Desulforapulum autotrophicum HRM2: one gene and its partner. The protein of the gene in region 1 interacts with the protein of each later gene in a pairwise test. Links are inferred from orthologs where the notes say so. Each region holds a gene or a part of one and is shown on either strand. Other genes may lie near its edges.

Region 1 (16,688 bases):
TTCCACGGGTTCCAATTTTGATTGTTTTTTTCATGGGTCCTATCCGCTGGTGCATGAGGAGCAGTTGGTTGCAGTACATCCACTGCATGCTGATGAGGAGGAAACAGACACGGAAGAATCATCTGACGAGCCGGTGGAGCGTGTGACAAAACCGCATTTGGATATGAGCCGTGACAGATCAGGGCTCTTGCACGACGGGCAAACGGGCTTGTCGCTGCCAAGGACCAGGGTCTCAAAGCAGTGATTGCAATTGTTGCACTTGTATTCGTATATGGGCATTTTTTTCACCTCTGTTGTTTTTAAAATAGAAAACTATACAGGTTTTTACCTGGTTTTGCAAGGGGAGTTCGCCGGGTCCGGGACGTCTTAATTTCATCGATTTCAGATTCATGTCCCCAGATTTTCAATCACCCCTGCGGCAATCAAGGGGATCAGGAGTTCATGGTGGCCGACGATGCTGTAGCCTTTACCTCCCTTGAGTGTGGGCCGATTCACCACATTGGTCATGGGGCGGTAATGGCGGATGAAATCAAGGTTCACCGTGGTGAAATTTTGCGGCCTGTATCCGAGGTTTCTGGCAACGGTCAGGGCCTTGAGGAACACTTCCGGCAGAATCACAGCAGATCCGGCATTGATAAAGACCCCTTTTTCAAGGGTGGCTACCATTGCGGCAAAGATTCTAAAATCAAGGTGGGAGGCAGCCCCGCAGGCAGCAGGATCAAAATCCGGGTGCATGTGAATGATGTCGGTCCCCATTGCCACATGGACGGTGACCGGGATGCCAAGCCGTGCACACGTGGCTGTAAGGCTTTTATCCTTGAATGGCATTCGTTCGTTGTTGATGAAATCCCCAACAGCCTGTCCAAGGCCCTTACCCTGGTCGGCCGCCTCCTTGATGGCCCGACTCAGAAGAATCGATGTCTCTGCTGCCATGCCAAACCCCCCGTCTCCAATGGAGGCAGCAACATCCTCCGAGGTTTTGCCGGTGAGCGCCACCTCCAGGTCGTGGATAATTCCGGCACCGTTCATGGAGAGCATGGACATGAGCCCGCGTTCCATGAGGTCGATGAGGATGGGGTTAAGACCCACTTTGATCACATGGGCGCCCATGGCAAGACAGATCGGCGCATTGTTGATCTTTGCCTGTGAAATTGCCTGGATGACTTCAATAAGGTCGTTTCCGGCAAGGATTGCTGGAAGGGTTGAAAGGAACTGGGAAAAGCTGCCTCCGGCAATCCAGGGTTTTGAAAAATCCCGGGCGTTTACTTTACTCTTTCGGTCTTTTACGCTGTAGGTGGTTATTTTTGTTAGGTCGATGGGCGCTATGGGGCTATCCATTGAAAAGCCTCCTTTCCGTCAGGTCGCAGATAATATGGGCAAGGGTAATATGGGTTTCCTGGATCCTTGCCGTTGCGGTTGCGTCAACGGCAAAGGCGAAATCAGCCAGTTCTTTGAGCTGCCCCCCAGGGCCTGACAGGCCCATGACCGTTACACCCATGGACTTTGCCGCCTTGACGGCCTTGATGACGTTGGGTGAGTTGCCGCTTGTGGTTATGGCCATGGCCACATCCCCGGGTCGCCCCAGGGCCTGGAGCTGCTTGAGGAAGATATCTTCAAACGAGTAGTCATTGCCGATGCTGGTTATGACGGAGGTGTCACAGGTCAGGGCGATGGCTGCAAGGGGCGGTCGTTCCATCTGGAACCGGTTGATAAATTCTGCAGCAATGTGCTGGGCATCGGCCGCAGAGCCCCCGTTGCCGAAAACAAGGAGCTTGTTGCCTCTTTCAAGGGCATCGGAAAGGGCAATGATTGCCTGTTCGATGAGTTCTGTGTGGGTTGAGATAAACCGTTTTTTTACAAGCAGGCTCTCTTCAAGTGTGTCAAGTATGTGTTTTTTCATTGTCCTTTCCAGAATTGTCCGTGATCAGGCGGATCGTTTGTCCTGTTTATCAAGGGGCCGGGAGGTGTCGGTCTTGAACTCTTCCTCTGTTGGGTCAAACACGGCCTTAGCCAGATCCTTCCTGCCTGTTTTAAGATAGAGATTCCCAAGGCGTGAACGATAAAGGGGGGTGGCAGGATCGATCAGTATGCTCTCCCTTGCAAGTGTGATGGCGATTTTGAGGTTCGTTTTTTTAAGATAAAAGGCGTGGGCAAGGCCAGATAGGGAGACGGCATCCTTGGGGTTTAACTTGACGGCCTGTTTGAATTCAGCAATGGCCCTGTCAACTTTCTGTGTCCCAAGAAAGTACTCTCCAAGGCGGCGGTAGGGAAGGCCTGCAGTGGGATTGATTTGTTTGGCTTGGGACAGGTGTACAAGGGCTTCATCGCGCCTTCCCGTCTTCAGGAGCAGGCTTCCTGCCGTCAGTTCTACCTCAAAGATGGAATTGTCCAGCCGGCTGGCTTCTTCCAGGTAAGCGACTGCCTCTTTGGTCAGCCCAAGGATGTTGCAGGCAAGCCCCATGTTGTATACAATCATGACCTCGTTGGGATCTTTTTCAAGGGCTGATGCAAATATTTTTTTTGCCAGCCCGGGATTATTGTTCATGCCGTGGCAGACCCCGAGACTGTTCAGGAGGTTGGTGTTATCCGGGTTGACGTCAAGCCCTTTTTTGTACTCCTCTGCTGCCTTGTCCATGAACCCTAGTTCGTATAGTCTGTCTCCGCTGATGTTGAGGGATATATCACCAAAGCAGACCTTGTTGCCGGGCCCCAGGAAGGCTGCGTGGTCCACGGCTTTTACGGCATTGTGAAAGGTCTCTTTCCTTGAGAAATCCATGAACGGGTAAACAGCAATTCCGGCAATGGGGTCAATGCCGGCCTCTGACGCCAGTGCTGTTTTGATGGTGTCAAAAAGTCGCTCAAGGTCGGCCGTGTTCCACAGCACAATGACCATAAAATGGTCGTCAATCCTTTCCCACAGCCCCTGGGCTGGTTTAACGGCTGCATCAAGAAGGGGTGTGATGCAACAGCTATCCGTGCAAGGGGCTTGATTGACCACAACGCAGACGAATCCGTGTTCTGGAATTTCGGCCTTTTCAAGCCTGTCTGTAAATCCTTGCATCCAAGATTTCCGGAATATAATTCTGTCTGACAGATACTCGTTTGGCTGAAAATCCGCCTTTTTTTCGGGTTCTGAATCAAACTTTAGAAAATTGATCTCCTTGGACAGGTAGGCCGTTTCAGTCTTCATGGAGGGTGTTTTTTTTATCATTTACAGCTCTCTGTCAGGATAACGCAAAGGGTATTAATGATGGTTTGCGCATCACCTGGTTGCAGGGTTCTCGGATCAATGATGAATCTGTCATTGTCAATTCTGCCGATGATGGCGGGTGTGGCCATGCGCATTCGCTTTTGCAGTTGGTCTGCCGACAGGGTAAGGGGGGTTACTGCAATGCACCGGCTTGGAAGGGCAAGTTCAGGAAAGGCACCCCCTCCTGTTCTTGAGGAAAGGTCTGCAAACGCCACAATTGCAGTTTCGTTCAGGCGTTCTTTCAGCTGTTCCAGAATGGGCGTTGCAAGTTCTTTGGTTTTATCAAAGCTCAGGGCAAGCATTCTCAGTGTGGGGATTTTTTCAACGGCCAGGGCTTCATCCCTGTAAAGCGCCAGGGTTGACTCAAGGGCTGCCAGGGTGAGTTTATCAATGCGAAGTGCCCTTGTCAGGGGGTTGGACCGGATCTGTTCAATGGCCGATCGGGTTCCGAGGATGATGCCTGCCTGGGGGCCGCCCAGGAGCTTGTCTCCGCTAAAGGTGACAATGTCCACACCTGCGGCCACGGCATCGGGAACCGTTGGTTCCCTGGTAAGCCCATATTTTGAAAAGTCGATCAAGGAGCCTGATCCAAGGTCTTCCATGACCTTGATTCCCTTCGTTTTCCCCAGGGCAACAAGCTCGGAAATGGAGACGCTTTTGGTAAATCCCTCTATCCTGTAATTGCTCGTGTGGACCTTAAGCAGCAGTCCTGTATTGTCTGTGATTGCCGTTTCATAGTCCTTCATATGGGTTCTGTTGGTGGTTCCGACCTCACGTAAAATGCCGCCGCTTTTGGCCATGACATCGGGGATTCTAAACGATCCGCCAATTTCGACCAGTTCTCCCCTTGAGACAATGACCTCCTTTGCGTTGGCAAGGGTGTCAAGGCAGAGAAGCACAGCACCTGCATTGTTGTTTACGGCCATGGCAGCCTCGGCCCCGGTCAGTTCGCACAGAAGCGCTTCCACAACCGAATAGCGGATGCCCCGCTTGCCTGTGGTAATGTTGAATTCAAGGTTTGAATAACCCGATGCAATGGTTGTTATATTCTTAAGGGCCGCATCACACAGAAGTGCCCTGCCAAGGTTGGTGTGGAGGACGACGCCGGTTGCATTGATGGTGGAGACAAGCTTGGGTTTCAGGGTTCGGGTTGCGATAGCAATGGCCGTGGCAAGGCAATCCTGGGGTGCAAGGGACGGATTATCACCCTTGAGGGTGCTGTTTCTCAGGCTCTCCAGTGTCGCACGTATGGCTGATTTGAGAACTTTTTGCGGGATTTTATGGGTTGCGTGGACGGTTCCTGCAAGTTCCAGAAGGGCGTCAACCCCTGGTAGTTGCCGAAGAAGATCCTGTTTGCTGGCATATGTCATGTTAGGGTCCTTGTTTTGAATGATAGCTGACCCTTTTTGTCAAAGGAAGCCGGGAAAATTGAATCGATGATGCCTGGAAGGTCTGAAAGGGTTAGTCCCAGGTGGTCAATGGTGGGTAAAAGGCTGGTTGGTTCCATTCTCTCAAGCTCAAGTCCTACGTTGAACCTTGACATCAGCAGGTCGGATAGATGGACAATCCCGACAAGATTCCTGTGGTCTGTTGCCTGTTCCGGCGTGTGGTGGAAGCTGATGGCCTCAATCAGGGCTGGAGAGAAGTTCCATTGTCTGGCCAAAAGGGCACCGGTTATGCAGTGGGTGGTCCCAAGGATCTTTTGTTCAAGAATAACGGCGCTTGTACCGTCGTGGTGGATTCCCCTGAAAAAGAGCGGATACACCGCTGCTATCTGCTGGTCGAGTACCACTTTGCCGATATCGTGGAGCAGGCCTGCCGTGTAAGCGGTATTTGGGGGTTCCCGCCCCGTTAGTTCAGCTATTTTTTCCGCCACCATTGCACAGCCCACGGCGTGGAAGAAAAGGCCTCCCCGGCAAAGGGAGTAGCCCGAGTCTCCGACCTGGTTGAAATAATCCTTGAGAACCGCCGTTATGATCATTTTGAGGAGCAGGGACTCACCGAGCAGAAGTACGGCATCCTGGATGCTTTCTATCTTAATCCTGCCGAAAAACATGGCCGAGTTTGTGATCTTGAGAACCCGTGCGCCCAGTACCTGGTCCTTACCCAGTTCCCGGGTGATCTCCTTCATGTTATGATGATCGTCCTGGATCATCCTGAGAATTTTGAGTGCCGTCTGGGGAATGGGTTTTAAATTTTTTATGGTTTTGGTGATATCCTGCTCCGAGAGAGGGGGCAGGCTGACGGTATGTTCATTGACTGGGGTCTCCAGGGCTACGGGTTTAATGGCAAATTGCCCTGTTGCCATGTTAAGCTCAAGGGTGCAGGTGAAGAAACCTCCGGTCTCGGATTTAACGATTTTAATTCCAGACCGGTTAAGGATGTCAATGGCGATATCCGTGGATCTTCCACCGATATCAAGGTGGATGTCAAGCTCACTCAGGGGGGCCACAAGGGCACCGCCTGCAATGGTGGCAGTGAGATTGCAGGGGTCAACACCCAGGGCAAAGAGTTCCTCTAAAAGAAGGGGAAGGCCGGTTGAAGCGTATTTTTCCGGATATTCCGGTGGCATGGTTGAAGGCGGTTCCGGAAGGAGGATATGGATCAGTCCCCCGATTTTTGTAACCTTGTCGTAAAGGGCAACGCCCACACAGGTACCAAGGAATGCCTGGAGCAGTATCTGTCCTTTTTTTTCTACCCGGAAGCTTCCCGCTGGAATATGTTCTCTTCTCAACCACACCATGTGAACCCCTCCCCTGCGCATATGACAATTTTATTGACCACATAAACAATATTTACTAACATTATTAAAGGCAAATTTTCAAGTCTAAAGGAGCTTTGAATGAAAAAAGGAAACAGTCGCATCATCTTTCCCCTTGATGTGGATTCGGCAGCCGAGGCTGAAGATTTAGTGAGAATGCTGGATCAAAAGGTGGGCATGTTTAAGATCGGCCTTGAGCTTTTTATCGACCAGGGGCCCGCCATGGTCAGGAGGGTAAGGGCATTGAGCGATGCCGGAATTTTTCTTGACCTGAAGCTTCATGATATATCTGCAACCGTCAAAAAAGCCATGGAAAGTGCGGTAAAGACAGGGGCGGACCTTGTTACTGTCCATGCCTCATCCTCACAAAAAATGCTTGAGATGGCCGTTCAGGGCGGTCAGGGAAAGACCCGGGTGCTGGGCGTTACCCTGCTGACGGACAATGATGCTTCAGTGGTAGAGGCCTGTGGGTTCAGGCAGGAGTATGTCACCCGGACAGAGCAGCTGGTCCTCAAACGGGCCGGATTTGCCCATGGTGCAGGATGTGCCGGGGTGGTCTGCTCCGGTCTTGAGGCGGCAGCAGTAAAGAAGGTTTTTGGCAGGGATTTTCTCATTGTTACACCGGGTATACGGCCTGCCTGGGGATCGGTTGAAAATGATGACCAGGAACGAATCACGACCCCTGCCATGGCCATCGGGCAGGGGGCGGATTTCATTGTGGTGGGAAGGCCCATCCGAACAGCGGTTGATCCCTGTGCCGCAGCGGATGCCATAGCAGGGGAGGTTGAAGCGGCCCTTGCAGACCGTTATGACTGAGTTGGATTGTCAAGGCCGAATGCCGTGTGAAGGACTCGTACGGCAAGCTCTGCATATTTTGCCTTGATCACGCAGGAGATGCGTATCTCAGAGGTGGCAATCAGTCGGATGTTGATATTTTCCGCGGCAAGGGCTGAAAACATGGTGGCGGCAACGCCTGAATGGCTTTTCATTCCAAGGCCGATCACCGACACCTTGGCAATATCCTCTGCCGTGAGGACCTCCTTTGCGCCAATTTTGTTGCCCACTTGTTCAGAGATTTCCTTTGCCCGCTTAAAATCAACCGTGGGCACGGTAAAGGTTACGTCGGTCTCACCGCCCGACCGGGTGTTCTGGATGATCATGTCCACCATGATCTCAGCCTCGGCAAGGGGGGAGAAAATTTTGGCCGAAATTCCCGGCTGGTCTGGTACTTTTTTAAGGGTGATTCTTGTTTCGTTCATGTCACAGGTGATGCCTGAGACAACAACGCTTTCCATGTCACTGCTTTCATTGACAACCATGGTTCCCTCCTCTTCGCTGAATGATGATCTGACATGGACGGGCACATTATACTTCTTTGCAAATTCAACAGAGCGGATCTGGAGAACCTTGGCGCCAAGCACTGCCATTTCAAGCATCTCTTCATAACTGATTATGTTTATTTTTCTGGCCTTGGCGCAGATTCTTGGGTCGGTTGTGTAGACCCCGTCCACATCCGTGTATATCTCACACACATCGGCCTTCAGGGCCGAGGCAATGGCCACGGCCGAGGTGTCTGATCCTCCCCGGCCAAGGGTGGTGATGTCACCGTTTGTGTCGCTTCCCTGGAATCCTGCAACCACAACGATATGCCCATTGTCCAGAAGGGCCTTGATTCGTTTGGCCTCTATATCAAGAATCCTTGCCCTGCCTGCACTTTTGTCTGTCTTTATTCCGGCCTGGAAGCCAAGCAGGGATTTTGACTTGTAGCCCATGGATTTGAGCATCATGGCAAGCAGGGCAGCCGTTGTCTGCTCGCCAGTGGCCAGCAGTACGTCAAGCTCTCGTTTGTCTGGAATCTCTGACGCCTCTTCAGCCAGGGCGATGAGTTTGTCTGTCATTCCGGACATGGCTGAGAGCACCACTACAAGCTGATCTCCTTTGTCATATGCCCTTGCTACCCGTTGGGCAACGTTTCGTATTCGTTCGATATCGGCAACCGAAGTACCCCCGAATTTTTGCACTTTCAATGCCATAGATGCTCCTGCTTTGAAGGGTTTGATTTTTAAATAAATAGTTTGCTTAGCATCTTTGATGCGTCAAGTCCAGAGGCAAAGAAAGATATTTCCCGGTTGAATGCCTTGTCCGTTGAAATAGTGATGGCAAGGTCAAAATTGATGGTTCCCTGTTCGATGATTTGTGGCCATTCAATGACAGTCACCCGATCCAGAGTTATCATTTCATAAAAACCGATATAGTCCAACTCGTCGCTTGAACCAAGGCGATAGAGATCCATGTGGCACAGATCAAGCCGTCCGGGGTATTCGTTCATGATCGTATAGGTGGGGCTTGTAACGTAAAATGAGGCAGGCACTTCAAGGCCCTTTGCAAGACCCTTTACAAAGGTGGTCTTGCCTGCACCGAGCCCCCCGGTAAGTGAGATGGTGATGCCACGATCCAGTAGTCTGCCTAATTTCTCACCCAGCCCAAGGGTTTGTCTGCCCGAACGGGAGATAATGGTCAGTTCCATGGGCCCTCACCATTAACGGCCGCTGGAATGGTGTGTATCAGATCAGACGCTACAAACCCGGCACCCTTATACTGACGGGCAAGGATGTCTCCGGCAAGGCCATGGAGATAAACACCTGCCACGGCGGCATTCCCAGGGCTAAACCCCTGGGCCAGGAGGGCTGCGATCATACCGGTGAGAACATCGCCCATGCCGGCCGATGCCATGCCGGGATTCCCGGTGGGACACAGGCGGGTTCGACCGTCGGGAAGGGCTATCAGGGTTGATGCTCCCTTGAGAACAACAATAAGCTTAAAGGTTGTGGCAAAATCGGCTGCCGCTTCAAGCCGGTTGGCCTGGATCTGTTTTGTGGTAGTTTTACATAGTCTTGCCATCTCTCCGGGGTGGGGGGTCAGGATAAGCGGTGCCCGGGCCTTTTTAAGAATTCCGGGGTCGTCTGCAATGGCGTTGAGGCCATCGGCATCAACCACCATGGGAAGGGCCAGTTCCTGTATGATTTTTTTGACCAGGCGCTGGGTGGCAGGATCGGTTCCCAAGCCGGGTCCCAGGGCCATGGCGTTTTTTTGCCGTGCAAGACCTGTGAGGACCTCAAAGCAATGGTCGGACAGGTGACCCGGCGTACTCTCTTCCAGGGGAAAGGTCATGGGTTCCGTCACCTTTATTTCCATGACGGGGTTGAGGGTCTCAGCAATCCCCAGGGTGACAAGGCCGGCACCCATGGCCATGGCCGCGTTGGCCGTAAGGGCCGCGGCTCCTGTTTTGCCGGTTGAACCGGCAATTACAAGCAGATGGCCGAAATTACCCTTGTGGGTGTCGTGTTCCCTTTTGGGAAAGAGTTGCGCAACCTCCCGGTGTGCCACAACCTTCAACCCAGGAGCGATGCCATTGCAGATAAACGGGGGGATCCCGATATCGACGATCCTGAGTTTGCCGGTAAGTGCCTTGCCTGGAAAAAGGAAATGGCCTGCCTTGGCAAATGCAAAGGTTGCAGTGGCATGGGCCTGGATTGCTGTGCCGCGGGCCGTGCCGGTGTCGGCGTTAAGACCCGATGGGATGTCAATACTCAAAACCTTACAGGGAAGGGCGTTGACCCTTTCAATGACGGTTTTGAACAATCCCCTGACATCCGAGTTCAGGCCCGTTCCAAGGAGGGCATCAACCATAATGTCGGCCTGGGCCATCTCTGTCCTGATGCTGTCAACGCCTTCCATATCCAGGATCTCGGTTAATGAGCCATGGGAGCTTACCTTGACCAGGGTCTTCAGGAGGGTTAAGTTTGCCAGGGCATCCCCTGTTATTTTTTTTGGAGGGGCAAAAAGAAAGACCTCGGTTTTTACCCCCATCTGGACAAGATATCTTGCCACCACAAAACCGTCGCCCCCGTTGTTGCCAGGGCCTGCAAGCACGCATACTTTTTTTGAACCTAGGTCTGGAAAGAGCTCCTGTAAAAAGGCAAAGGCCCCCCGTCCGGCATTCTCCATGAGAACCCGCCCGGGAATGCCAAAGCCCTCAATGGTTTCTTTGTCCATGGCCTGCATTTGTTTTGCGGTAACAAGGTACATGGTGTCCTCCATTATTTTCCACAGCATTTTTTATACTTTTTCCCGCTGTTGCACGGACAGGGGTCGTTTCTACCAATCTTGGGAGCGCTGTTTTTCATGGGTTTCGGCTTTACCGGATTGCCGTCCAGAAATAGCCAGCGGTCGTTCTCGCGTTTAAAGATTGCCAGTTCATGGTGCTTGTGCTCGACGTCCTTTTGTGTAAAACGGGCAATGAATTCCACACTGCCCTGGGTGTCTTCTGGGCCGCCTGCCTCGGTCGTAAGGATCTCAAGACCCTTCCATAGTGAATTCTCAGACCAGGAGCGGGTTGCCTGTTCGTCAAAATCGGCCATACCGTCCGGGTGGGTCGTTTCCTTGAGATAGCCAATTTCCCCTTGTGCATAGGCTGTATATCTTGACCGCATGACCTGTTCGGCAGTGGTGGCTGAGACGGTTCCGCGGATGATGGGTTCACAGCACTGGCTGTAGGGTAATGTTGAGCAACATGGACATGGTTTCATACGTTTATGCTCCTGCTTGGTTTTTATCTGTGTATTTAATTTGTAATGTTTCAATCCTGCCTGGACTGTCTGGGCAAGTTTATCCCTGACCGTGTCGGGGATGTGCCATCTGATAATATACCCCTTGATGCCCATTTTAGTCAATGGGTCGTAACTGAACCCGCAGTGGTTAAGGGTTATTGGGAAAATTCTTGCAAAATAGTGGACAGGGGCTATATTGTTTTGTGAGCACTATCTTAAAATGTGACGTAAATCAAGACTGTTTATTGGCACTTAATACAATGACTATATTCAACCAGAAGGGGGCCCGGCAAAGGTCTTCGTGAAAAGGAGGGTAAATGTATTTTAAACAAATTGCAGTTGAGGGAATGGGGTGTCTTTCTTACATCATCGGTTGTCCCGGTGCCGGGGTTGCCTGTGTGGTGGATCCCAAACGGGAGGTCAAAGAGTATATTGATCTTGCCCGGAATAACGGCATGAAAATCACCCATATCTTTGAAACCCATATCCATGCCGACCATGTGAGCGGTAACATGGAATTACGTTCTCGCACCGGTGCTGACATCTACCTGCTGGAGGGGACCCCGGCCACCTATAAATTTAAACCGGTCAAGGACGGGGATTCGTTCATGATGGGCAGTGTCAAACTTGATATCCTCAGAACCCCTGGTCACACCCCCCATGGGCTTTCAATCCTTGTGACAGATACCCTGCGCAGTCAGGAACCATGGCTGGTGCTCACCGGTGACTGCATGTTTGTGGGGGATGTGGGGCGGCCTGATCTTGCTGGAGAAGAGCTGATCGACGAACAGGTTGAAAATCTTTACAATTCGCTTTACAACCGGCTTGGCAATCTTGCCGACAGCCTTGAGGTCTTTCCAGCCCATGGTGAGGGGTCCCTGTGCGGCAAGGGGATGAGTTCAAAGCCAAGTTCCACCATTGGGTTTGAACAGCACAATAACCCGTTGTTAAATCTTTCCAGAAAAGATTTCATTGAATCTTTTAAACAGAGTTTTCCTGAACGACCCAAGAGCTTTACCCACATCATTGAAACCAACATCAAGGGCGCACCGTTGCTCGAACGCTGTCCCATGATGATGGATATGTCTCCCCTCCAGGTAAAAAACCACATGGAGCAGGGGGCCGTGGTGCTTGACACAAGGGACACGGCTGCCTTTGGCGGGGCACACATTCCAGGCAGTATCAACATCGGTCTGACCAAGCAGACGGCCAACTGGATCGGTATGGTCATTGACCCTAATGCTGATCTGATTCTTTTGGTGGACAATGAAGCGTCCTATGACGATATGTGCACCCAGCTTCACAGGATTGGGTACGACAATATTTTAGGTTACCTCTACGGCGGTATCAAAAACTGGCAGGAGGAGGGGTATCCCCTTGGCCAGCTATGGCAGTTGTCTGCCGAGCGGCTTCGTCAGAAGCTTGACAAGGGCAGCGTGACCCATTTTTTTGACGTCAGGACCCAGGCTGAAAGAAACGACGGTTATATCGCAGGGGCTGAACATTTTGCCCTGCCCCTGCTGCTCAAGCAGGTCCCCGATATTCCCAGGGACGAAGAGATCATTGTCTACTGCGGCGTAGGGTACCGGGGAAATATTGCGGCAAGTTATCTCCAGAGCCAGGGCTTCAAGCATGTTCACTCCCTGGCCGGTGGAAATAAGGCCTGGCGAAATGCCGGGTTTCCCGTGGAAAGGGCTTGATCCCCATGGATTAAAAGGTGATAACCTCGTACCCCTGTTCCATATAGGTTGCAAGGCTCGGGTGGCCCTTCATTTCCCTGCAAAGGGGTAGCCCCTGGGCCTGGGCCGCATCAACTGATCCCATCTTGGTGGCGCAGGCATAACAGACACAATCAATCATTCCCTTTTCCCTGACCTCAATGTAGGGCTTGGAAAAGGGATGATCTTCGTTGCCAAGCTCCCCAATGAGCTTTGTTGCACTCCCTTCGATCACCACCTTTACCTCATATCCTTTTTTGTTCATATCCAGTGCATTGAGCAGCACATGGACAAAGCACATTGACTCACCGTTGAATGCAACCAGTACCACACGTTTGTTCATGGTTTCCTCCAGTTCTTTTTGTATGAAACATCCACCAACGCATTGTAATCAGAGGCGCTTCATCATTTGTTGTGGCCGAGGGGCATCCCTTGTTCCGGCCGTGTTTGTTATTGGGTTAAGTTCAAAACAGGACCATCATATGGGAGTTTAACCAAAAACAAAAGATTTTCCGGACTTTTCGGGGACGCCTTACTAAATTTAAATTCCCCTGAATCGTGGCAATTCTTTTGTTGGTTCATCCCAGGAGAATTTTGAGATCACTTCCTGGAATCTTTTGTCAAGGGGTGCTGTAATGGTTATAAAAATTCCAGTGTCAGGGTGGACAAAGCAAAGTTCACGTGCGGCAAGCAAAAGTCCTGTACAGTTCAGATGTGTTGCAAAGAATCGGTTGTGGCTGCTTTTTCCATACACGGTATCCCCCACAATGGGGTGGGAGATGTGTTTCATGTGGCGCCTCAACTGGTGACGTCGGCCGGTTTTGGGAATTAGCGCCACAAGGCAGTAGCGGGTGGTGGGGTATCTGTCAACATAAAAGGGCAGTTCCACACTGGCAAGGCAGGCGTAATCGGTGACGGCATCATCAATCTTCAGGGAATGATTGATTCTTTTGTTGTCCTGGGGGTGTTTGATGTTTTTAAGGGGGTGAACGATGGTTCCCCTCTCTTTAACATGGCCCCGGACCACGGCAAGGTATGTCTTTTGAATTTTTCCTGTCTGGAAAAGGTGTGACATTCTGGTTGCCATATTTCGATTGCGTGCAAACAGAAGCACTCCCTGGGTGGGTCTATCCAGCCGATGCACCGGAAAAACATGGCCCTGGGTCTGATCCCTCACCATCTGCAGGGCAAATCGGGTTTCGTGGGTTGCAAGGGCAGTTCTGTGCACCAGGAGACCCGGGGGTTTGTTTACAGCAACAAGATCTTCATCCTGGTAGAGGATTTCAAGGGTGCCAGGGGCACTGGCCTTTGTTTCAAGTTTCAAAATAAGCGCTTGATTCCACGGCTACTATTCTGGATCACAGTGCTCGGATAAGGGCCAGCATGTCCCTTACGGCACGGTCCATGCCCGTGAGAACAGCCCGTGCCACGATGCTGTGCCCGATGCTGAATTCGTCGATTTCATCAAGCCCCTGGAACGCCTTGATGGTGTTGTAGCAGATGCCGTGGCCTGCGTTGACAGAAAGTTTGAGCCTGGTGCCGATCTTTGCGGCATCCACGATCCTTGTGAATTCTCGTTGCCTTTGATGTTCGTTTACTGCATCACAAAAGGCACCCGTGTGGATTTCGATCATGTCGGCGTCTATCCTGTGGGCCATTTTGATCTGGTCAAGATCAGGATCGATGAATATGCTGACCATTATGCCTGCGTTTTTGAGTGCTTCCACCGTCTGTTTGATGGATGAGTGGTGGTTGATCAGGTCAAGGCCGCCTTCTGTTGTGATCTCTTCTCTTTTTTCAGGCACAAGGGTTACGGTGTGGGGCTTCAGGGACAGTGCGATGCCCAGCATTTTGGGTGTTGCGGCCATTTCAAGGATGAGCCTTGTGCGGATCACCTCCTTGATGACTCTGACATCCCTTTCGTTGATGTGGCGCCGGTCCTCCCGAAGGTGAACGACAATGGCGTCTGCTCCGGCGGCTTCTGCGGCAAGGGCTGCAGCGGCGGGTTCCGGGTATGCGGCCCCCCGGGCCTGTCTCAGTGTGGCTACATGGTCTACGTTAACGGCAAGCTTTGCCATATGGGACTCCTTTTAAAATGGGTCAAGGTTTGGGTTGGACTCAATGAATCTGAGGAGTTCAAGGCTCCTTTGTTCCATTTTAACGGCCTCGTCTTCCCCTTGTTCGTGGTCAAATCCCACAAGGTGGAGGACACCGTGGATCATGAGCTGGGAGAGCCGTTCGTCGAGGGTTATGCCTGCTTCGTCTGCCTCACGCATGGCCGTTTCCACGGAAATAACAAGATCCCCCAGGAGTTGGGGTGCAATCGAGGTAAATTCGCTGTCAAGCATGGGAAATGAGAGCACATTAGTGGGTTTTGCCTTGCCCCTGTAAGTTTGGTTCAGCGCCATGATGTGGGCATCGTCGGTGATTACGACGGACAGTTCATGGTTGTCATATCCCAAGGCGTTTAAGATTTTGCTGAGCTTTTGGTTTATCTGGGACTTTGACAGTTTTGGGGTTTTTATCTGAATTTGGGTCAGAATTTTCTGGGGTTCCATTTTTCTCTTTCTGTTTTTCCTGTTGTTTGTTTTCCGGGGGACGTTCTGTGTATTCAATGCGTTGGTGGTAGATGCCCGTGAGGATCTTATTGAAACTCTTGGCGATCTGGTGAAGGTCCTTCAGGGTCAGCTCGCATTCCTCAAGCTGGCCGTCTGAAAAGACTGCATTGGTTAATTCCTGGACACGTCCCTGGATTCTTGCCGGAGTCGGTCGTTCAAGGGTTCTCATGGCCGCCTCAATTACATCGGCCAGCATGACAATGCCCGCCTCCCTTGTCTGGGGTTTGGGACCGGGGTAGCGAAAATCGCTCTCCTTTACAGCATCTTCTCCGTTGAGCTTGACGCTCTTGTTGTAGAAGTAGCGGATCAGGCTGGTGCCGTGGTGCTGGCATATGGTGTCGACAATGTCCATGCCAAGCTTGTACTCCTTGGCAATCTCCGCCCCCTTTTTAATGTGCTGGATGAGGATCAGGGCGCTCATGGACGGTGAAAGTTTATCGTGGCGGTTTTTGCCGTCGGTCTGGTTCTCGATGAAGTAGAGGGGTTGCTGAAGTTTTCCAATGTCGTGGTAAAAGGCGCTCACCTTGGTTTTGAGGATGCTGGCCCCGATGGCTGCTGCTGCAGCTTCGGCAAGACTTGCCACGATGATGCTGTGGTTGTAGGTGCCGGGGGCTTCGATCATAAGGCGCCTCATGATCGGCTGATCAAGGCTTGACAGCTCAAGCAGTTTGATCTCGGTTGTAAAGTCAAACAGGATTTCTATTAAAGGGGCAAGGCCTGCTGTGATGATTCCGGCCAAGAGTCCGCCTGTAAATGCAAGCAGGATTTCTTTGGTGATGATGCCGATGTCTGTCTGGGCCGAATAAATGTTAAGGGTCAGGGCAAGGCCCGCGTTAAAAAGGGCCAGTTTCACCCCTGCCGTGATGAACCGCTTTCTCTGTCTGCACTCCTTTGTCCAGAATGCAGCAGTAATCGAACTCAGAAAAAAGAAAATAAAGACCTCAATGCTGTTTGAAAAAATCATAGCGCTGAGCAGGGCGAGGACCAGGGCAAAGTAGATGGCAATCTCAAAGTTGAGAAACAGACATACGGTCATGGCGCCGGCAGACAGTGGAAGTCCCATGGAAATGGAGATATCCGACAGTGAGACAGGAAGCTCCAGGTTGACCGTGGTGGCAAAGGGGGCTGCAAGACGTGCAATGACAAGAAAGAGGGTCAGAAGGGATGCCAGGAAAATGATGTTCTTGTTGTGGTGGCGCTCCAGGGTTTTTTTCTTCTGAAGAAGTAGTATGTAGACCACAAGCAGGACAAAGAGGATGATCAGGGCGGTACCTGTCTGGGCCATGAGGGAATTTTTTTCCTTGGTCTGGCTCTCCAGGGCCTTAAGCTTTACAAGCCTGATGCCGTCCACCCGTTCGCCTTCCCTCAGGATCATTTCACCAGCCTTGATTTTGTAGAGAACCGGTTTCACCTTTGATTCGGATAACCGCACCCTTGCTTCTGTTTCACTCCTGTTCATGGTGATGTTGGGGAGCAGAAGCTGCTGGCAGAGGTCAACAATGAGGTTGGACAGGTTGTAGTCTATATCCTTCAACAGAGGGTCACCAATGATTCTCACCATTGCCTTTGCCTGGTCCGGTCCGTAAAATGCCTTGAGGTTGTTCAATACCTTTTCATTGTCAGAGCCAAGGGTTCTCAGGACAATGCCCTTCCCCTCTTCTTTGAGTAGGATTTCCTTGTTGGCCACAATGCCGTTGTCCAGGATAGCGGTGAGGATGGTTTGAATTTTTT
Region 2 (10,778 bases), 1.9 Mb from region 1 along the record:
CAAGCTCACCTTTGTCTATGTCACCCACGACCAGGTAGAAGCCCTCACCTTTGCTGACCAGGTGATTGTCATGTACGAGGGCAGGATCATTCAGATCGGAACTCCCCAGGAACTGTTTGAAAATCCTGACCACACCTTTGTGGGCTATTTTATCGGCAGTCCTGGAATGAATTTTCTGCCCATGGTCCTTGAAAACGGGGTGGCCCATGTAGAAGGGGCCAATGGGGTTGAAATCTTTCTTGACGACCGTCTGGCAGGCCTTGCCGCAACGGCCAAGGGGAAGCTCAAGCTCGGAATCCGGCCGCTTTATCTTGAGGTGCACAAACAAAAGGAGGCCCACGGGGTGGAGGCCCAGGTGAAATCCGTGGAAGACCAGGGAAGTTATCGTATCCTCACAGCCCTCCTGGGCGACCATCAGGTCCAGGCAAGGGTTCCCGAGGGCCAGTCCATCCCGGATGAACGGGTGTGGCTAAGGTTTTCAACCGACTGGATCCGTCTGTTTGAAGATGATCAGCTCTTAAGGTAACGACAGTTAACAACCAACCAACAGCAAGGTTGAGTAAAGGAGTGTAACCGATATGGATAAGTGGGAAGACAATAAGGCATGGTTTCTGGTGCTGCCGGTCTTTATCATCGTTGCCTTCAGTGCCATCATTCCTTTGATGACGGTGGTGAACTATTCCATCCAGGACATTTTTGGACCCGGCCAGCGAATTTTTGTGGGTACGGAGTGGTTTAAGGCTGTGTTGTCCGACACCCGGCTGCACGAGGCATTGATTCGTCAGTTTATTTTTTCAGGCCTGGTGCTCGTGATCGAGATGCCCCTTGGCGTAGGGATAGCTCTGCTGATGCCCAAGGAAAAGGGATGGGCCGCTTCGATCTGCCTGGTGCTCCTGGCCTTGCCCCTGCTGATTCCGTGGAATGTTATCGGAACCATCTGGATGATATTCACCCGCCCGGATATCGGGCTGTTGGGTGCCGGGGTCAACGCCCTTGGCATTGCATTTGACCACACGGCAAGTCCGTCCGATGCCTGGATCACCCTGATGCTCATGGAGGTGTGGCACTGGACCCCCCTGGTGGCGCTGCTTGCCTATGCCGGATTGAGGGCCATTCCTGAGGCTTATTTCCAGGCAGCCCGCATAGACGGGGCCTCTGCCTGGGCCGTGTTCAAGTACATTCAGCTGCCAAAGATGAGGGGGGTATTGACCATTGCCCTGCTGCTCAGATTCATGGACAGCTTTCTCATCTATGCCGAACCCTTTGTGCTCACTGGCGGCGGGCCGGGCAATACCACCACCTTTCTTTCCATCTATCTTGTCAAGGTGGCCGTTGGCCAGTTTGACCTGGGGCCTGCCGCGGCCTTTTCCCTTATTTACTTTTTAATCATCCTGCTGTTCAGTTGGCTGTTTTACCAGGCCCTTCAGAACGTTGGACGAGGAGAGGCATGATGAAAAAAAGAACCATTGTTCTCATTGTCTATCTCTTTTGGTTGATGCTTCCCATCTACTGGATGCTCAACATGTCCCTTAGAACAAATGCCGATATCTTGAGCGTGTTTTCCCTTTATCCAAGGGATTTCACCCTTGAAAATTATATGAAAATTTTTTCAGATGTATCGTGGTACTCGGGATATATCAATTCGATGATCTATGTGACAATGAACACGTTGATATCGCTTGCGACTGCCCTGCCTGCGGCCTATGCCTTTTCCCGGTATCGGTTCATCGGTGACGGCCAGATGTTTTTCTGGCTTTTGACCAACCGCATGGCACCGGCCGCTGTTTTTCTGCTTCCCTTTTTCCAGCTCTATTCCACAGTGGGTCTCATTGATACCCACATTGCCGTTGCCCTGGCCCATTGTCTGTTCAACGTCCCCCTTGCCGTGTGGATACTTGAGGGCTTTATGTCGGGCGTACCCAAGGAGATTGACGAGACCGCCTATATCGACGGGTATTCCTTTGTGCGTTTCTTTACCACCATTTTTATTCCCCTGATTCGATCCGGTGTCGGTGTTACAGCGTTTTTCTGCTTCATGTTTTCCTGGGTTGAACTCTTGTTTGCAAGGACCCTGACCACCACCGCTGCTAAACCCATTGCCGCTATCATGACCCGGACGGTGAGTGCATCAGGCCTTGACTGGGGCCTTCTTTCGGCAGCAGGGGTTTTAACCATCGTGCCCGGGGCCCTTGTGATCTGGTTCGTCAGAAACCACATGGCAAAGGGTTTTGCCATGGGACGGGTATAGGAGGAAGATATGACACTGGAATGGATGGCATGGACCTATCCCACGGCGATTTTTTTTATAACCATTGCCCTGATGCTCTGCGGCATGACTGTGTGGCAGATTGCATCTCCCTGTGTTAAACGGCGGGGAATTCTGCCCATTGCAACCACCCGGGGTGACCGGCTTTTTATTGGCCTTTTGAGCAGTGCATACATTCATCTGGCCTGGCTGGGACTGACTGATTTTACCCTGTGGGTGGCCTTTGTGTTTTCCCTTGTGTGGATGGTTGTTGTCATGCGCTGGGGATAAACAAGATATTTATTGGGTGTCATCGGTGTTAAAGGCCTTTACATCGGCGAACGACCGGACAACCGGAACCCCTTTTTTAAGGCCGTATGAAGGAGACCATAAGATGAAAAAAGTGTTCGACAAGATTCCTCGACGATGGCTTTGGTGTGTTGTTTCAGCGGTTGTGTTCACCTTCTGTTCAGGCCCTGCAATGGCGGATATGTCAGCTGCAAAGCGATGGATAGACAAGGAGTTTCAGCCGTCAACCCTGACCAAACAGCAGCAGACCGATGAAATGGCATGGTTTATCAAGGCTGCAGAACCCTTTAAGGGGATGGCCATCAAGGTTGTTTCCGAGACCATTCCCACCCATGAGTATGAGTCAAAAGTCCTTGCCAAGGCCTTTGAAGAAATTACCGGCATCAAGGTGACCCACGATCTGATCCAGGAGGGTGATGTTATTGAAAAGCTCCAGATTCAGATGCAGTCAGGTAAGAATGTGTTTGACGCCTATGTCAATGATTCAGATCTCATCGGCACCCATTACAGGTACGGCTTTGTGGTCAACCTCACAGACTGGATGGCAGGAGAGGGCAAGGACGTTACCCTCCCCACCCTGGATGTGGATGATTTCATGGGAAAATCCTTTACAACAGGACCCGATGGTAAGCTCTACCAGCTGCCTGACCAGCAGTTTGCAAACCTCTACTGGTTCCGTTACGACTGGTTTACACGGGATGATTTTAAGAAGCAGTTCAAGGAGATCTACGGGTATGAGCTGGGCGTTCCTGTCAACTGGTCCGCCTATGAGGACATTGCCGAGTTTTTCAGTGAGCATGTGGCAGAGATTGACGGTAAGGCCATCTACGGCCACATGGATTACGGCAAAAAAGCACCGGATCTGGGATGGCGTTTCACCGATGCCTGGCTGTCCATGGCCGGTGCCGGAGACAAGGGACTTCCCAATGGAAAACCGGTTGACGAGTGGGGTATAAGGGTTGATGCAAATGACCGGCCCGTGGGATCAAGTGTCAGCAGGGGTGGTGCCACCAACGGTCCTGCAGCCAAATATTCCCTCAGGAAATACATGGAATGGCTCAGGAAATATGCACCTCCGGGCGCTCTTGGCATGGACTTTTACCAGTCCCTTCCCTACCTTGCAACGGGAAATGTGGCCCAGCAGATTTTCTGGTACACCTCATTTGTCTCTTCGATTGTGGGCGAGGGCCTTCCCGTTGTTAATGCAGACGGAACGCCCAAATGGCGCATGGCTCCTTCCCCCCACGGTCCCTATTGGGAAGAGGGGATGAAGCTTGGTTATCAGGATTGCGGTTCCTGGACATTGTTGAAAAGCACCCCCATTGAGCGTAGAAAAGCAGCCTGGCTGTTTGCCCAGTTCTGCGTGTGCAAGACCACATCCCTTAAGAAGGCCCATGTGGGTCTGACGCCCATCCGGGACAGCGACATCCGGGACGTCTCGTTCACCGAGCGGGCCCCCAAGCTTGGTGGACTTGTGGAGTTTTACAGAAGCCCTGCACGGGTTGCCTGGACACCCACGGGAACCAACGTACCTGATTATCCTAAACTTGCCCAGCTATGGTGGCAGAATATTGGTGAGGCCGTTGCGGGTGAGGTTACGGTTTCAACCGCCATGGACAACCTTGCAGCAGAGCAGGATAAAATTCTCATGAGAATTGCAAGATCCGGTGTACAGGGGGACAAGGGACCGTTGCTTAATCCCGAAAAACCCGAATCCTACTGGCTTGACCAGCCTGGCGCTCCCAAGGCCAAACTTGCCAATGAAAAGCCCCAGGGGGAAACCATTGACTATGACAAGCTGATCCAGGCCTGGAAAGAGGGCAGGGTGAAGTAACCTAGGGTATTACACGGGCCGACGTCTGACCTGACATCAGGTCATGGGGTCGGCCTTTTTTTATGGGGGCAGGAAGCGTCCATTGCCTGCCCGTCCCGCCAGTGTCCGTTCGATTAATACATTTCATACTTCACAAGGCGACCGTCAAGCCCACCCGCCTTTAAGGGTCTTTTCCAGGTTGCCTTGAGTCCCATGTGGCCAACGTACTGGGGATCTCCAAAATAGATATAGGCCGTTGATCCCTTGCACCGCTGTTTGAGAAAATCACCCAGTTCCCTGTGGAACACCTTCAGGTCGCTCTCCTTGCCCATGCGGATACCATAGGGGGGGTTGGCAACAATGATCGTGTCTTCAAGGGCCTGGATCTGTCTGAAATCCATATTCAGAACAGATACCTGCCCGCCGTTGTGGAGTCCCATGAGGTTTGTCCTTGCTGCAGTTACAGATGATTCTGCAATGTCGCTGCCAGCTATCAGTCCCTGTGCAATGGGGATGATCCCTGCATTTGCCTCAGTTTTTACCTGGTTCCAGAGGTCCGGGTTGAAATCGGGCAGGATCTCAAATCCAAACCGCTGCCTGAAGATCCCGGCAGGGATATGGCACTGGTGCATCAAAGCTTCACACAGCAGGGTGCCTGAACCACACATTGGGTCATAGAGCGGCCGTGTGCCATCCCATCCAGAGATGCGGATAATGGCTGCTGCAATGGTCTCCTGCATGGGAGCTGTGACTGATTCTTCCCTGTATCCCCGTTTGTGAAGGGCGCCGCCGGATGCATCAATACTGATGTCAGCCGTCTCCTTTCGGATGTGCAGGTTGATCATGACGTCGGGGTCAAGGGTGTTGACGTCCGGTCGTTTGCCGGTCCTTTCCCTGAAGTAGTCTGCAATGGCGTCTTTGAGCCTTAATCCGGCATACTGGGAGTGGGTGATCTCGCTGTCTGACACGTTGGAGGTGATGGCAAAGGTACTTTTTTTCTTAAACAGGTTTTCCCATTTGATCTTTTTCGCCTGTTTGTAAAGGGTGTCGGTGTTATTGCAGGCAAACGAGGTCAGGGGAGCCAGTATTCTTGAAAAGAGTCTTGTTTGATAATTAATGCGGTAGAAGGTCTCTTTTTCAGCCTTAAAGTAGATGCCCCGGAACGAGGGAGTTACATCTGTGGCCCCGAGCTGTTTGAGCTCAGCCTCTCCCTCGTTGATGAGATCTTCTGCAATCTGGCCGAAAAAGGTAGGGTCCTGCTGGTATTTAAATCCTGTGGCATAGCGCTTGTGCTGGCCTGCCCGTTTCCTGATAACATTGGTTTTGATGCTTTTTATGGGTTCCATTTGCGTCTCTGTAACGATCGGGTTATTGGGTTTACGGCAAGCTCTATCCCACCCTGTCGTTTTTGGGTAAAGCCTTGTCCCTGTTTCTTCAGACGTTCTCCGTCAAGGACGTGAAGACGGTTCGCCATCTTCATTTGGATAAACATCCTGTACGCTTTAAGATTGACAATCGGCGGCATTGTATCACATAATGTAAAGCTTATGGAAAATTTATCCAAAAAAACAAACCGGGCCGGAATAAACGAGGTTTTACCGCTTATTCTTGCTCTCTGGGAAAAGTTTGCTCTTGCCATGGGGCGCTCATGGCCCACAGGGGAGCGTATTTCAAGCTTTAAACCATGCAGTCCCCAGGGACTGTGACTAAAAAATACATAAAAGGAGATCTTACCATGGCTGTTTCCAAAGAGCTGCTGGAAATCCTGGCCTGTCCCAAATGCAAGGGCGAGGTTACCCTCAATAAAAACAAAGATGGACTGGTGTGCCGGGCCTGTTGCCTTGTGTATGAAATAAGGGACGATATTCCCATCATGCTGGTCGAAGAGGCAAAGCCCTTTAAAGAATGAGTACGCCAAAGAGCCCGGATCCGGCAAAGCTTGTCATCAGTCTGTTCATGAACGATCAGTCCATTGTTCAAAGGGTACTCGCCCTTTTGGAGGAAAAATTCGGCAGCATCGACATGATCAGCCCCTGGTTTGATTTTGACTACACCAACTACTACCACAGGGAGATGGGGTCCCCCCTTTTTCGGCGTGTGGTGGTGTTCAAGGCGCTTGTTGCCCAAGACTCCCTGGCAGAGATCAAGATTTCGACCAATAACATCGAAGCCATGTGGAAAGAAAATGGGAAAAGAGCTGTCAATATTGATCCTGGCTACCTTGTCAAGTCTCGGTTCATTCTGGCAACGGGCAAGGATTTTGCCCACCGGGTCTACATCGGGCAGGGCATCTATGCCGATCTTACACTGATGTACCAAAAGGGACGATTCATTGACCTTGACTGGACCTATCCCGATTACAGGGGGAATGCCATCAAAAGTTTCCTTGAAATTGTCAGGGCAAAGTATTGCCTTGATTTTAATAAAGAGAGAAGTCTTCCATGATTAACAGCATGACTGCCTATTCAGAGGCTGCATTTACGGAAAATGATATTAGAGCAGAGGTGGAGATCCGTTCTTACAACAGCAAGAACCTGGATATAGCCCTCTACCTGCCCCCCTTTTGCCGCAGGTTTGAAGACGGTGTCAAGAAGATGGTTGCAGAGCGCCTTTCAAGGGGGCGGGTGGAGATCCGAATCTCAGTAAAGGATGAATCCCAGGCGTCAACGGGCTTTGTTGTTGACGAACAACGGGCACTTGCCTACTTCAAGGCCTTATCACTTCTTAAAAACTGCCTGGCCCTGGACGCTGACCTCACCCTGGACCAGGTAATTGCAGGACGGGACATGATCCTGGACGAGGAACGAGAGCCGGATTTTGACCTGGTGTGGCAGGTGGTTTCATCAACAATGATAAAGGCCCTATCCCAGCTTGAAACCATGAGAGCCGTTGAAGGGGAAAACCTTTTAACGGATCTGGAGGCAAGGATGGCATTCATCGAAACCGAGCTTGCAACCATTGAAGCCAATGCCCTTGAAATTCCTGAAATCTACCGGGAGCGTTTGTTGGAAAAACTTTCCCGCCTCACCGCAGGGGTGGAAAACCTTGATCCCGTGCGCCTCAGCCAGGAGGTTGCCATTCTTGCCGACAAGAGCGACATTTCTGAGGAGATCGTCAGGGCCTACAGTCATATCAAGCAGTTCCGGGAGATTCTGGCCTCAAACGAGCCGGCCGGAAGAAAGCTCAACTTTTTGATCCAGGAGTTCAACCGGGAGTTCAACACCATGGGCTCAAAATCCAGCCAGGCACAGTTGTCCCACAGGGTAGTTAATTTAAAGTCTGAACTTGAGAAAATCAGGGAACAGGTTCAAAACATAGAATAATTGTTCGTCAAACCAGGAGATATAATGGAACAGGTTCTTTTAAACATCGGGTTTGGTAATACCGTTGTTGCTGAAAAAGTGGTGGCCATCCTCACCCCCAACTCGTCACCCATGAAGCGGTTAAAGGATGATGCAAAGGATGAAAACCGTCTGCTGGACGTCACCCACGGCAGAAAAACAAGGGCCGTCATTGTGACCGAGAGCAATCATGTCATTCTCTCGTCCATCCAGGCCGAGACCATTTCCCAGCGATTTTCAACTTTAAAAAACCAGGAAAATGACGAGGGGTAGTTCTCCCGGAAGCAAAGGACATTATTTTGGAAAACAGCAAGAAACCGGGAAAACTATTTGTGGTGTCGGCCCCGTCGGGTGCCGGCAAGACCACCCTCTGTAAACAGATGCTCGACAGGTTCTCACAGCTCTCCTATTCGGTTTCCCACACCACAAGGCCGCCCCGACAAGGAGAGGTTCATGGTCAGGATTATTTTTTCATAGATAAATCCGAATTCCAGAGACGAATTGATGCAGGGCTGTGGGCCGAGTGGGCAAAAGTCCACGACAACTTCTACGGTACCAGCCTTACCCTGCTCCAGGATACCCTGGCACGGGGGGGCAATCTTCTTCTGGACATTGACGTCCAGGGGGCAAGGCAGATTGTGAAGGCGTTTCCAGCGGCCGTGACCATTTTTATCATGGCCCCTGATTTTACAACCCTTGAACAGCGTCTCCGACGACGGGGAACCGATTCTGAAGCGGTGATTGCCCAGCGCATGAAAAATGCGGAACAGGAGATCAGCCAGAAGGGATGGTACTCCCATGTGATTAAAAATGATGACCTCGAGACCAGCATCAACGAGATGTCCGTTATTTTTGAAAAGGAGCTTGCATGAGCCGGAAAAGTGAGGCAGTTGAGATCCTCTGTGGTATTCATCCGATTCGTGAAGCCCTGCGGGCGGGCAGGAGAAAGTTCTATGCCATTCTGGTTTCAAAGGATCGCTCCAGGGCGCGGCTGGCTGAAATTCTTGGCGTTGCACAAGAGCAGTCCATCCCTGTGGAGATCACCGATACAATGACCCTGGATGCCTTGACAGACAATGCCCGCCACCAGGGGGTGGCTGCCCGGGTGTCGCCCTTTGCAACGGTTCGGGCCGAGGGGATTGTCAAGCAGATGCCCAAGGGAGTGTCGAATAGATTCATTCTGGTGATTGAAACCCTTGAGGACCCCCAGAATTTTGGAGCATTGATCCGGACAGCCCTTTGTGCGGGTGTGGATCATATTATGATACCCAAGGAGAGGAGTGCTTCTCCCTCTCCATCGGTTTCCAGGGCCTCAGCCGGCGCCATGGAGCATGCCGAGATTTCGTTGATTACCAACACGGCCGGCCTTTTGCGGCAATTAAAGGCCATGGGATTCTGGGTTGCAGGGCTGGACGGCCAGGGGACAACCCCTCTGTTTTCGGCGGATCTTACCGGTAACCTGGTGCTTGTGGTGGGCGGTGAGCACAAGGGCATTCGGCCCCTGGTGAAAAAAGAGTGTGATTTTCTTGTTTCCCTGCCCATCAAGGCCGGCGTAACTTCCCTGAACGCATCGGTGGCAGGCGGGATCGCCATGTATGAAGCCCTTCGCCAGCGTCAGCTGACTGCATAACCGGCACGGCCGGGGCGAGAGATGGCATCCGGCCACAAAGAAGCATGAAACACGATGATACCGGGCAGGCGATAGTACCATTCCGCCCCCTTTGGTTACCCTGACCGGAACGGTAAACGTCGGGGGGCTTTTTGTCCTTCCAGACTAAAACGCAGGAACTGCGGGCTAAAGTCCTCAAACAGCCTGCGCTTCTTAACGCCTGGAAGGGCAAAAATCCTATCCCCTTTGGTTTACAATGTTCCGGTCAGGGAAACCAAAGAGGGCTCTAAAGTCGAGACTTTAACAATGATGTCTCGACAAGAGTTTCATATAACCACATGTCCTGGCGGACACAACGAAGCATGAAACTCGACAGTAGTAGGCCGGTGGGAACGGGTGTTGCCCTGAACGGGTTAAATGGCAACGGTGGACACGAGGTCCAAGGAGTTGCCATTTCCCTCGGAGCAGGCCATGGACGGCCTGCGAGAATGAGTGAAGGGCAACACCCGTTCCCGCCGGCCGGTCGAAGCGAGTTTCATATGAAACCGGCATGGCCGGAGCGAGGGTTGGCCCCGGCCTCAACGAGTGATGAAACGCCTCTGTTTGCAATGCTTTGGTGGGTGTTTCATATAAAAAAAATCAAGGAGCGTATAGATTAATATGAGCAACATTATTTCCATGAATGACGATCTGGTGCTGGATGTGCCCGATTGTGTTGAGATTCCCTTTATCGAGGGGGACGGCATTGGTCCTGACATCTGGCAGGCGGCACAGCCTGTGTTTGACACGGCTGTTCAACAAGCCTATAACGGTCAAAAAAAGATCCAGTGGCTCAATATTCCTGCCGGAGCCAAGGGGTTTAACAAGACCGGTGAATGGCTTTCCGATGATGCCCTTGAGATCATTGAGGCCCACCGGGTGGCCATCAAGGGCCCCTTGGCAACCCCGGTAGGCAGCGGCATGCGAAGCTTGAACGTTAAAATCCGTCAGCACCTGGACCTTTACGCCTGTATCCGGCCGGTGCGCTATTTCTCGCCCATCCAAAGCCCGGTAAAACATCCTGAACATGTGAACATTACCGTATTCCGGGAGAATACCGAGGATCTCTATGCTGGCATTGAGTGGGCCTCAGGCTCTTTTGAGGCCCAAAAGCTCCTTAAATTTATGAAAACCGAGCTGGACGTTGACGTATGCGCCACCGCTGCCATCGGCCTCAAGCCCATCTGCCCGGAAAAGAGCAAGCGACTGGTGAAAAAGGCCGTGGCCTATGCCGTTGACAATGGCTTGAAAAGCGTCACCCTCATGCACAAGGGCAATATCATGAAGTACACCGAGGGTGGGTTCAGACAATGGGGATATGAGGCGGCCCAGGAGTACTTTGGCGATCGGGTGGTCACTGAAGATGAGCTCTTTAAATCCCACAACGGAATTCTGCCCCGTGGCAAGGTGCTCATCCGGGAC

Evidence for each region.
Region 2: the proteins of HRM2_RS17710 (region 1) and rlmB interact in binary tests that used the Escherichia coli proteins (3 or more experiments, as listed by UniProt). The link is inferred for Desulforapulum autotrophicum HRM2 from one-to-one orthologs.

Annotation. Positions count from the first base shown.
Region 1 is NC_012108.1:4,041,257-4,057,944, reverse strand. Bases 7,815-10,779 are described here. They hold HRM2_RS17710 (NAD(P)H-hydrate dehydratase), read right to left. Parts: upstream 10,101-10,779; coding sequence 8,529-10,100; downstream 7,815-8,528. Other genes in these bases: HRM2_RS17705 (YchJ family protein), read right to left, coding at 10,112-10,600; tsaE (tRNA (adenosine(37)-N6)-threonylcarbamoyltransferase complex ATPase subunit type 1 TsaE), read right to left, coding at 8,074-8,538; HRM2_RS17720 (aspartate kinase), read right to left, coding at 7,815-8,044. Outside these bases: hemC (hydroxymethylbilane synthase), read right to left, coding at 1-34; HRM2_RS26165 (FmdB family zinc ribbon protein), read right to left, coding at 40-279; HRM2_RS17750 (hypothetical protein), read right to left, coding at 388-1,338; HRM2_RS17745 (D-sedoheptulose-7-phosphate isomerase), read right to left, coding at 1,331-1,900; HRM2_RS25470 (tetratricopeptide repeat protein), read right to left, coding at 1,925-3,211; selA (L-seryl-tRNA(Sec) selenium transferase), read right to left, coding at 3,208-4,620; HRM2_RS17730 (HDOD domain-containing protein), read right to left, coding at 4,617-5,993; pyrF (orotidine-5'-phosphate decarboxylase), read left to right, coding at 6,093-6,827; more of HRM2_RS17720, read right to left, coding at 6,818-7,814; HRM2_RS17700 (MBL fold metallo-hydrolase), read left to right, coding at 10,939-12,321; HRM2_RS17695 (DsrE family protein), read right to left, coding at 12,332-12,682; HRM2_RS17690 (pseudouridine synthase), read right to left, coding at 12,881-13,663; HRM2_RS17685 (pyridoxine 5'-phosphate synthase), read right to left, coding at 13,698-14,417; rRNA maturation RNase YbeY, read right to left, coding at 14,430-14,801; HRM2_RS17675 (HD family phosphohydrolase), read right to left, coding at 14,791-16,688. UniProt on the Escherichia coli protein: Bifunctional enzyme that catalyzes the epimerization of the S- and R-forms of NAD(P)HX and the dehydration of the S-form of NAD(P)HX at the expense of ADP, which is converted to AMP.
Region 2 is NC_012108.1:2,089,763-2,100,540, forward strand. Bases 7,570-10,457 are described here. They hold rlmB (23S rRNA (guanosine(2251)-2'-O)-methyltransferase RlmB), read left to right. Parts: upstream 7,570-8,576; coding sequence 8,577-9,338; downstream 9,339-10,457. Other genes in these bases: HRM2_RS09190 (YicC/YloC family endoribonuclease), read left to right, coding at 7,570-7,690; HRM2_RS09195 (DUF370 domain-containing protein), read left to right, coding at 7,715-7,981; gmk (guanylate kinase), read left to right, coding at 8,008-8,580; HRM2_RS09210 (hypothetical protein), read left to right, coding at 9,680-9,976; icd (NADP-dependent isocitrate dehydrogenase), read left to right, coding at 9,978-10,457. Outside these bases: HRM2_RS09150 (ABC transporter ATP-binding protein), read left to right, coding at 1-526; HRM2_RS09155 (carbohydrate ABC transporter permease), read left to right, coding at 579-1,451; HRM2_RS09160 (carbohydrate ABC transporter permease), read left to right, coding at 1,448-2,248; HRM2_RS09165 (DUF2160 domain-containing protein), read left to right, coding at 2,258-2,536; HRM2_RS09170 (ABC transporter substrate-binding protein), read left to right, coding at 2,640-4,388; HRM2_RS09175 (THUMP domain-containing class I SAM-dependent RNA methyltransferase), read right to left, coding at 4,502-5,713; HRM2_RS27615 (hypothetical protein), read left to right, coding at 5,915-6,073; HRM2_RS25975 (Trm112 family protein), read left to right, coding at 6,103-6,276; HRM2_RS09185 (DUF4416 family protein), read left to right, coding at 6,273-6,812; more of HRM2_RS09190, read left to right, coding at 6,809-7,569; more of icd, read left to right, coding at 10,458-10,778. UniProt on the Escherichia coli protein: Specifically methylates the ribose of guanosine 2251 in 23S rRNA.